DNA from 2 places in the Shouchella oshimensis genome. Region 2 is predicted to be linked to the other one. Evidence: riboswitches for the same ligand, from Rfam matches in the RefSeq annotation. Region 2 holds a riboswitch; the other holds the start of a gene.
What was found. Region 2 has a riboswitch for S-adenosylmethionine ahead of NDM98_RS18975 (5-methyltetrahydropteroyltriglutamate--homocysteine S-methyltransferase). Riboswitches for the same ligand answer to the same signal wherever they lie in the genome.

Region 1 (4,217 bases), on a different contig from region 2:
CGTAATATTTGCTTTTATAAAAAGAGCTTCTGCATTAAGCGTTTTCAATTCCTTTTCAAACGCCTTGCCCTTCTCTTCATTTAAATCAACAAGAACCACTTTGGCTCCTTCTGAAACGAATAATCTTGCAGTGGCTGCCCCAATACCAGATGCACCGCCGGTAATCACTGCTACTTTGTCTTGTAATTTTCCCATCATAATGCCCCCTAGGCTAATCTTATCTGCATAATCCAGACATGTATAATAGATAGTATCTATTATGAGTGCCTAACTTATGTAACTAAATTGTACTACTTTGTTCACAATTAACAATCAGTAGGTTTTCTCAATATGTCTACTACATAGACATATTGATGAAAAGTGTCTAGATTGAAGGAGATTATTCCATGAATCATGAACAGTCATCACAACGACAAAATCGAACCAAAGCACATTTCAGACACGCCTTAATCGAGCTCATCAAGGAAATGGGCTACCATCACGTAACAGTAAAAGACATTGTCGATCATGCGGCCTATAACCGTAGTACATTCTACATTCATTACAAAGACAAACTAGACTTAGCCGAAGATACACTTGTGACGACATTAGCAGGATTAGAAAAGTCTGTCGGTAATTCCTACGTACCCGGGCAAAAAGTGCATACAACCCATCTGAAAAATTCGTCCTTTGATATTGTCACCTACATTTACACCAATCGTGACTTCTTTTCCTTAATTAAATATGAGGATACCTTACCCGGCTTACATACTCGTTTCCCGCAAACCATTCTGAAAATATATCAAGAGCAATTTGAATTTGAGACGATTGATCATGCCCCCGTGAACATGGAATATTTTAAAAAGTACACAGCTTATGGGTTTTATGGATTGTTGAAGTATTGGATTAGAGAGGGTTTTAAGGAAGATCGAGAGACGTTTATTCAAGAAGTGATTGAGTTAACGAAGACGCATATGCATTCGGTGAAGTATGTTGGGGGGAATGAAGAGAAGGGAGACTGAGGATTTTGGAGGAATGCAGTGCTTTAATTTCTTTGATCTGGACAGAAATCCTTTTAGTGTAGTAGATGAGGGGAGGCTTCTCCTTTTCATTCGGAGAGTGTGGAGCGGTTGCAGGGGGAGAATTAGCATAAGAAAAAGGAATCGATCCTCTCAATCAATTCCTTCCCTCTGTACTTGCGCATCCACTCACGAATCCCTTTAATGTCCTCAGGCGTTGTCCGGCAGCATCCACCAACCACCGTAGCTCCAGCTTCAAACCACCGCTTCGTGCTTGCAACAAACGACTCATATGAACCCTCATCACTCCACTGCTTACTATCGGCATCATATGCTTCACCTGAATTTGGATACACAATGATTGGTTTCGACGTGCCCGATTTAACCTCAGTAATCAACGACTCCACAAACTGCGGAGCCGTACAATTGATGCCAACCGCCGCTACTTGCTTCTCTCCCGCTAGCCACTCTGCACAGTCGGCCATTCTTTCTCCACTACTAATATACAACTCATCCTTTGCGCTAAACGAGATCCACGCATACACATCAGGAAATTCCTTTAATATACGAGCAATTGCCTTGGCCTCTACCAAACACGGAATCGTCTCACATGCCAGAACATCCGCACCCGCTTCAATTAAGAGTCTTATTCTCTCTCTATGAAATAAAACGAGCTCCTCTTCGCATAATCCATAGTCTCCGCGATATTCAGAGCCATCGGCAAGATACGCACCGTACGGACCAACCGACGCAGCAACAATCGGTTTTGGACGTCCAAGCTGATTCCCCTCAACACTCCAAAACTCGTCCCGTGCTTCCACCGCAAGATGAACGGATTGCTTAATCAACATAGCAGCTTCAATTTCGCTCAAGCCTCTTTTCCTGTAGCCTTTCACAGTCGCCTGGTAGCTTGCTGTGATTGCACAGTCTGCGCCAGCCTCAAAATAATCCGTATGAACCTGCTTAATCACGCGCGGCTTCTCGAGTAAAATCTTGGCTGACCATAATGGGTCGTTTAAGTCACACCCATAGCGTTCAAGCTCTGTCGCCAGTGCTCCATCTAAAATCATTAGAGGAAAGTCAGTTAAGATATGTTCGATTGGATTCATTTATATGTCCTCCCTCATTTATAAATCTCCATAAAAATAACGCGGTCAGAGATCTCTCTCACAAACTGAAGCTGGTGCGACACAATGAACATCGTGTCGCCTTCATTCACGATCCCAGTGCGTATCAAAAAAACAAAAAAGCCCCTTTCATCAGAAAGAGGCTTTTCATAAAAAAACTTATCTCTCAGAATGAAACATTCTGCAGGAATTAGCACCTTTCATGTCACACATGATGGTTGCCGGACGTCATCAGGCCTGTCCCTCAGTCACTCTAGATAAGATATTCAATTATATGTATTTCACAATGTTATGAAAGAATTAGATATTTGTCAATTGCCATTTTTAAGTTGATCTTTTTTAACTACCTTCTAATATCGCCACCTTGTGAAGACATCGCTTCAAAAATATCCTCATCGGTTAACATTGGTGTGTCACCTACTGTTGTATGCTTCAGCATCCCTGCTGTTGTCGCAAACGTAACAGTTGTTTCAGGTGACAGCTCCTCCAGTTCTCCATGGATAATGCCACTCGTAAAAGCATCTCCCGCCCCAATTCGATCGTGCACGGTAAATCTCAGTATGTTCGAAAAGGTAAATTGTTTGTCCTTGTATAGATAGCCCCGTAACGAGTGTGTTTGATCCTCGTGGATCGTGCGATGCGTACCTGCAATAACTCGAATGGAATAGGCTTCTGCTACAGCTGGAATGAGCTCTTTAAGCTGTTCCGTGCGGTCTGTCTTGTTAGTTTGCATGTTGAGCACATGCAAGGCATCCTTCTCATTCATCATCACGATGTCGGCCTTCGTAAGCAAGTCTTCGTAATACGGCTTTGCTTTTTCATACCCATCTTCACCCCACAGCGAAGGGCGATAGTTACAGTCAAAGACAACGAGTCCACCACTTTCCTTTACAGCTGCTGCAAACCGCCCGATATTCGTTCGAGCTGTATCATTCATAGCAAGGGTAATCCCACAAAAGTGAACAACATCCACGTTTTCCGCTATCTGAGCAAAGTCATAGATCGATTCAGGTGCGGTGTTGAAGCTGCTCTCTAGCCGGTTTGAATATGTCACGCGACTTGGTCTTGGACCAACTCCATTCTCTAGAAAATAGTGACCAAGATACTGCCCCCATCGTACAAGGTAATTCTTAGAGATGCCTAGCTTACCAAGATAGCTTACAGCCGCATCCCCAAGCGGATTGGCAGGTAAAGCTGAAACCAAATACCCAGCATGACCATAATGCGACAAGGCAGACACAACATTAACACCCGTTCCTGAAAACGAGTAATGGAGCGTGTTCGCCTGAGATAACAGCTCAAAGCCAGGAACCTGTAATCGCATCATCACCTCGCCAAAGGCTGCAATCCGCTTACTCATGCTCATCAACCAGCTTTTTAATGGTGATCATCAACTCTTTTACGTCCTCAATGTTCGTGTTACCAGATTCCTTATCAATAATCGATGAATACACATGAGGGATAATTTTCGGCACACCTGCCTCCAGAGCAATACGCAGAATTGCCTCAAAGTTCTCCTTATCAATGCCACCCGTTGGTTCGAGTGCGAATCCTGCTTCTCCACACGCCTTTGCCACGGCACGGTATTCCTCTTCTGTCGTTAATCCTTTCATCGGAAAGTACTTTAATGCATTCCCTCCCATGTCTCGCACAAGGGCGATCGCAGCCTCAACCGGAACAATCGCCTGTTCCTTTTGCTCGGCACTGATGGGTCCTGTTGAGAGATTCACGTAACCTGGCTTACCTGTTGGAGAAACGAGCGCATTAATCCAGCTTTCATTTCCATTTAGATTCGCACGAGTGGCTCCTACAGACGGAAGCACCTGGTTAATATGACTGCCTGAGTAGTGCGTAGAAATCTCAGCCACAACCGCCGCCTGACGATTATCTCCCGCTCCAAGCCCAATGGAGACAGCATCTTCAATCACCTCACCGTACTCCTTCATAGCTTTTACCGCTTCGTCTACGGTTGGGTAATTTTTTGAAAGCACCCCAACGACAACATACCCCTCTGCTGCTTGAAAAATATCCTTCGCATTGTCTATACTGTTTGCTAGTACGTTCAGTGCCACTCGATCTTTATAAAAGCGTT
Region 2 (4,217 bases):
TGTGAGGATTGTTCGTCTTGTCCCTTCCGAGCTCAATGTACAAAAGCAAAAGAAGGAAATCAGAGAAGGATCTATTACAACGAACGTTGGGAAGAACAAAAAGCCTATACGAGACAGCTGCTTGCCGAAAAAGAAACAGGTGAAATCTATGGCAAACGCAAAATCGATGTGGAACCAGTCTTCGGATTTCTGAAGGCTAATTTGCGTTTCACTCGAGTCTCTGTACGAAGTAAAGAGAAAGTGAAAAATGAATTAGGATTCGCGTTCATGGCGGTGAACATAAGGAAGTTCACCGCTAGAGCCGTTAGGTTTTCAAGATATTTTAAGAATCGAGTATCAAAAAAGATCTCCTTCACCAAGAAAATGGTGATGGAGATCTTTTTTTGTATCTGAGACTAGTTATGTCCCAACCTCTTTTATTTAACTGCTGACCGTTATCCCCAAAGCTCCTTAGAAAGATCAACAATATACTTCAATTTTTCCCACTGCTCTTCTTCGGTTAGAATATTTCCATGGTGTGTTGAGGCAAAGCCACATTGCGGGCTCAAGCATAGCTGCTCAGCAGGAACGTATTGTGTTGCTTCCTCGAAACGGGCTTTAATGGTTTCTTTGTCTTCAAGTTCACCATGCTTTGACGTGAATAAGCCAAGTACAACCTGAGGTCCTCCATTTGGAATGTGCTCTAATGGTTCAAAATCGCCTGAACGATCATCATCGTATTCTAAGAAAAAACCATCTACTTTTTCTTTCGCGAATAAAGTAGGTGCTATTTTTGCGTAGCTTCCTTCAAATGCCCATTTTGAACGATAGTTTCCACGGCAAAGGTGGGTAGTGACAACTAAGTCTTCTGGTTTGTCTTCTAATACGCCATTAATGACGCGTAAAGCTAATTCAATTAGTTCTTCACGTGAATGCCCACTATCGTTAAATGGAATATTAGGTGCATTTAAACCTGCAATATACACATCGTCTAGTTGAAGGTATCGGCAGCCTGCGTCATAAAATGCTTGAATGGTATCGCGGTAAGTTTGAATGACATCTTTAGCGAAGTCCTCAATGTCAGGATAGATCTCAAGATTACGGATGCCTGCATTAAACAATTGATTAGGGCTTGGAATGGTTTGTTTAGCAACTGCTCGATCTCCAACGATCTCTTTGAACTGAATAAATTCGTTTATTTGCGGATGATCTTGATTAAATGAGATCTTCCCAGTTACACGTACATCATACGCCTCTGTATCCTCACCTTTAAACTTGAAGCCATGCTCTGGAACATAACCCTCCACACCAGTTAGATGTTCAAGGAAATCAGTATGCCAGAACCTGCGGCGGAATTCTCCATCTGTGACAGCCAACAAACCAACCTCAATTTGCTTATCAACAACTCTTGTTATTTCAGTTGTTTCAATGTCATACAACTCACTTGCTGTAATCGTTCCCTCTTTAAAGTCTTTTCTCGCCTTATGAATGCTTTCTGGGCGTAATAGACTTCCTACGTGGTCTGCTCTAAATGGTGCTTTTCCTTTTGCGATTGTCATGATGTTCTCTCCTCTTTTTTTCAGTTTTCCTATCAAAAAACCCCTCTTCCAAAAGAAGAGGGGTTGATAATCTACACGATAACCTGCTCTTCTTATCTTTGTAGTATTACAACTACAGGAATTGGCACAGTTCTTAAAAAAAAGTCTGTTGCCGAGGTTTCAAAGGGCCAGTCCCTCCACCTCTCTGGATAAGAAAAATTAAATTATTTAATTAATAGGATTACTATAAGGTTTTTTAATAGAGAATGTCAATAACATATTTTGTCTTTCATTTCTTGCCTGAAGAAAATCCTTCAAACAAAAATCCACCAAGTGGCTTATAAATATCAGTCACAAAGCGAACAAACTTATCTTTGTTTTGGTGTTGATAATATTCACGAAGACTTATAAAAAATGTATTTGCCAGCTTGTAATCAAAATTATGTAGTGCCCTTGTTAATCCCTTTCCTCTACCTGACCATTGATTGTTTAGTCTTAAGATAAAATCAGGTAGCTCTAAAGAGAGCTGTTTAAAGTGATAATAGCTTCATCATTGTGCTTGGAGTCAATGAAATCATCTAATAGATCCCCGATAAAGTATCTTGATGCATTGATATAATTCATGGTTAAGGGAGTGGGGCCACTCTGGACATGTTTTACTGCGCTTTCGACTATTAATTTGTAGGATGCGTGGTCTTTGAGTAGAAGACCTTCTATCAACATATTCCCTAAAATAGGCCTACCTATCTCTTTTTCACGTTCAAACTCTTTGATATACGAGTTTGATTGATGAATAAATGCTTCAATTCTCCATTCGTCATAAAGAAAGCTCTCTCTATAGTGATCCAGCTTGTCATCAAAAATAACGATGTCTAGATCGGAAGTTGGTGTTTCTTCACCACGCGAGGCACTGCCGGCAAGGATGGCAAAATCACAATCCGGGAAGTGTTGAGTGAGGAAGGATTTTGCAGTAAGAAGGGCTGTTTTTTTCATGTGGATGTCTCCTTTCAACTATTTCCTCTTTTTGTATATAGTAACAGAAACGATTGACTTTTGGTTAGCGTGAATTGTAGCGAGAGTTTAGTTTAGTGGACTTAAAGGAGCTTCTCTATCAAGTTCAAGATGCAGCACCCCCTTACTATGGGGCTGAACTCATACAAGCCGTACTTCTGCTTAGTTATGACTATATCAAAAAAGAAGATGGTGACTAGTAAACAACCTTAATCGTCTTGCAAGCTGTTAAGTAAAAAATGAAAAGAAGTGGACATCAAGATGCTGATGTCCACTTCTTTTCTATGTTGTTTGATCATACTTTCCACCAGTTGTAATATCTTCTGTATCAAATCCATCCACTGACACAGTCTTCTCGTGAAAATAGATCGTATTTTTCAAAATGCTTTCTTTTGTATAAAAGCTATCATCAGCTTTCAAGGGAAGGGTAACGGTTTTCTTTTCGCTTGCAGATTTATAGATTGCTGTTATGAGTTCGAGTGTTTGTCTGCCTTGCTGACCATCAACTAGCACCGGAGTGCCGCCTTGAATAGCCAAAAGCACATCATGGATTTGACCTAAGTGTGCCTCATGAACGACGGAGGGCAGGTTTTCATAGAGATCATTGATGGTCTGTTCTGTATCTGAATCTTTATTCGGAAAACCATTAGCTGAAGAAGTGGAGGCGTGAATACGCCATGGTACAGAAATTCGCGCTTTTTCTCCTTGGAAAATTATCTGTTGCTCCTCGCCATGATGAACAACGGAGCTTGTTATTTGAGCAATGGATCCATCTTTATATTTTAGAATCGCAACAGAAAGATCCTCCACTTCCGCATTGTCATGAGCTGTATTACTCATAATAGCTGTCACTTCAGTAGGCATACCGTTCATCCATTGAAGGATATCGATATGATGCACGGCATGATTTAATGTGCAGCCACCGCCTTCTTTTTCCCAAGTTCCTCGCCACCAAAGATCATAATAACAGTTGCCCCTCCACCAGAAGGAGTCTACTTGGCTATGAAGAACTTTCCCAATAAGCTGTTGATCAAGAATTTGTTTAACCTTCATCATTGGTGTGAAAAAGCGATTTTGCGCAATAACGGAAACAATTCGATTCTGCTCTTTGGCTGTTTGATTAATAAGATCACATTCTTCTAAGGAGGCAGCCATTGGTTTTTCAATCAGAACATGTTTACCTGCCTTTAAAAGTCGTACGGCGATAGAAGCGTGAGTGGAAGGGGGCGTGCAAATGGAGACGAGATCAATTTCTGGATCTGCACATATTTCATCAATATCTTTAAAAACAGGCACTCTTTTTAATCCGTAATCCTGGGCTTTCTCTTTAGCCTTTTTCAAGTCTAAGTCGCAAAGAACGGTTACTTCACAAAGATCAGCAAACCGTTTATATGCCTCGATATGTGCAGGACTAATCGCACCAATCCCAACAATGGCAACATGAATCATCGATAACGCCCTCCTTTTATAAAACGCTTACATTAATTGAAGAGTACGGTGCAATGATGACGATGTCAATGTAAAAAGTGATTTGAAGAACAAGAAGACTGCTACGTATAAAAGGAACACCGAGAATGACAATGACAGTTAATTATCTCCTAAAGAAGACATAATCTAATAGTTTTTAACTGGAATGTTTACCCTTATATATAACAACTAAACTCATTATTTTATAAAATATAAATAAAT

Region 1: it holds a riboswitch for S-adenosylmethionine, as region 2 does, so the genes downstream of both, mmuM (homocysteine S-methyltransferase) here and NDM98_RS18975 (5-methyltetrahydropteroyltriglutamate--homocysteine S-methyltransferase) in region 2, are expected to answer to the same signal.

What each region holds. Positions count from the first base shown of each region.
Region 1 is NZ_JAMQJY010000001.1:2,576,871-2,581,087, forward strand. Features, by position in the region: gene NDM98_RS13505 (SDR family NAD(P)-dependent oxidoreductase) at 1-195, opposite strand, end outside; gene NDM98_RS13510 (TetR/AcrR family transcriptional regulator) at 387-1,001, shown strand; gene mmuM (homocysteine S-methyltransferase) at 1,124-2,107, opposite strand; SAM riboswitch class I at 2,282-2,389, opposite strand; gene NDM98_RS13520 (sugar kinase) at 2,469-3,485, opposite strand; gene dagF (2-dehydro-3-deoxy-phosphogluconate aldolase) at 3,478-4,217, opposite strand, start outside.
Region 2 is NZ_JAMQJY010000003.1:303,628-307,844, reverse strand. Features, by position in the region: gene NDM98_RS18980 (IS1182 family transposase) at 1-393, shown strand, start outside; gene NDM98_RS18975 (5-methyltetrahydropteroyltriglutamate--homocysteine S-methyltransferase) at 435-1,538, opposite strand; SAM riboswitch class I at 1,628-1,733, opposite strand; gene NDM98_RS18970 (nucleotidyltransferase domain-containing protein) at 2,034-2,510, opposite strand; gene NDM98_RS23635 (hypothetical protein) at 2,606-2,728, shown strand; gene NDM98_RS18965 (Gfo/Idh/MocA family protein) at 2,811-3,977, opposite strand.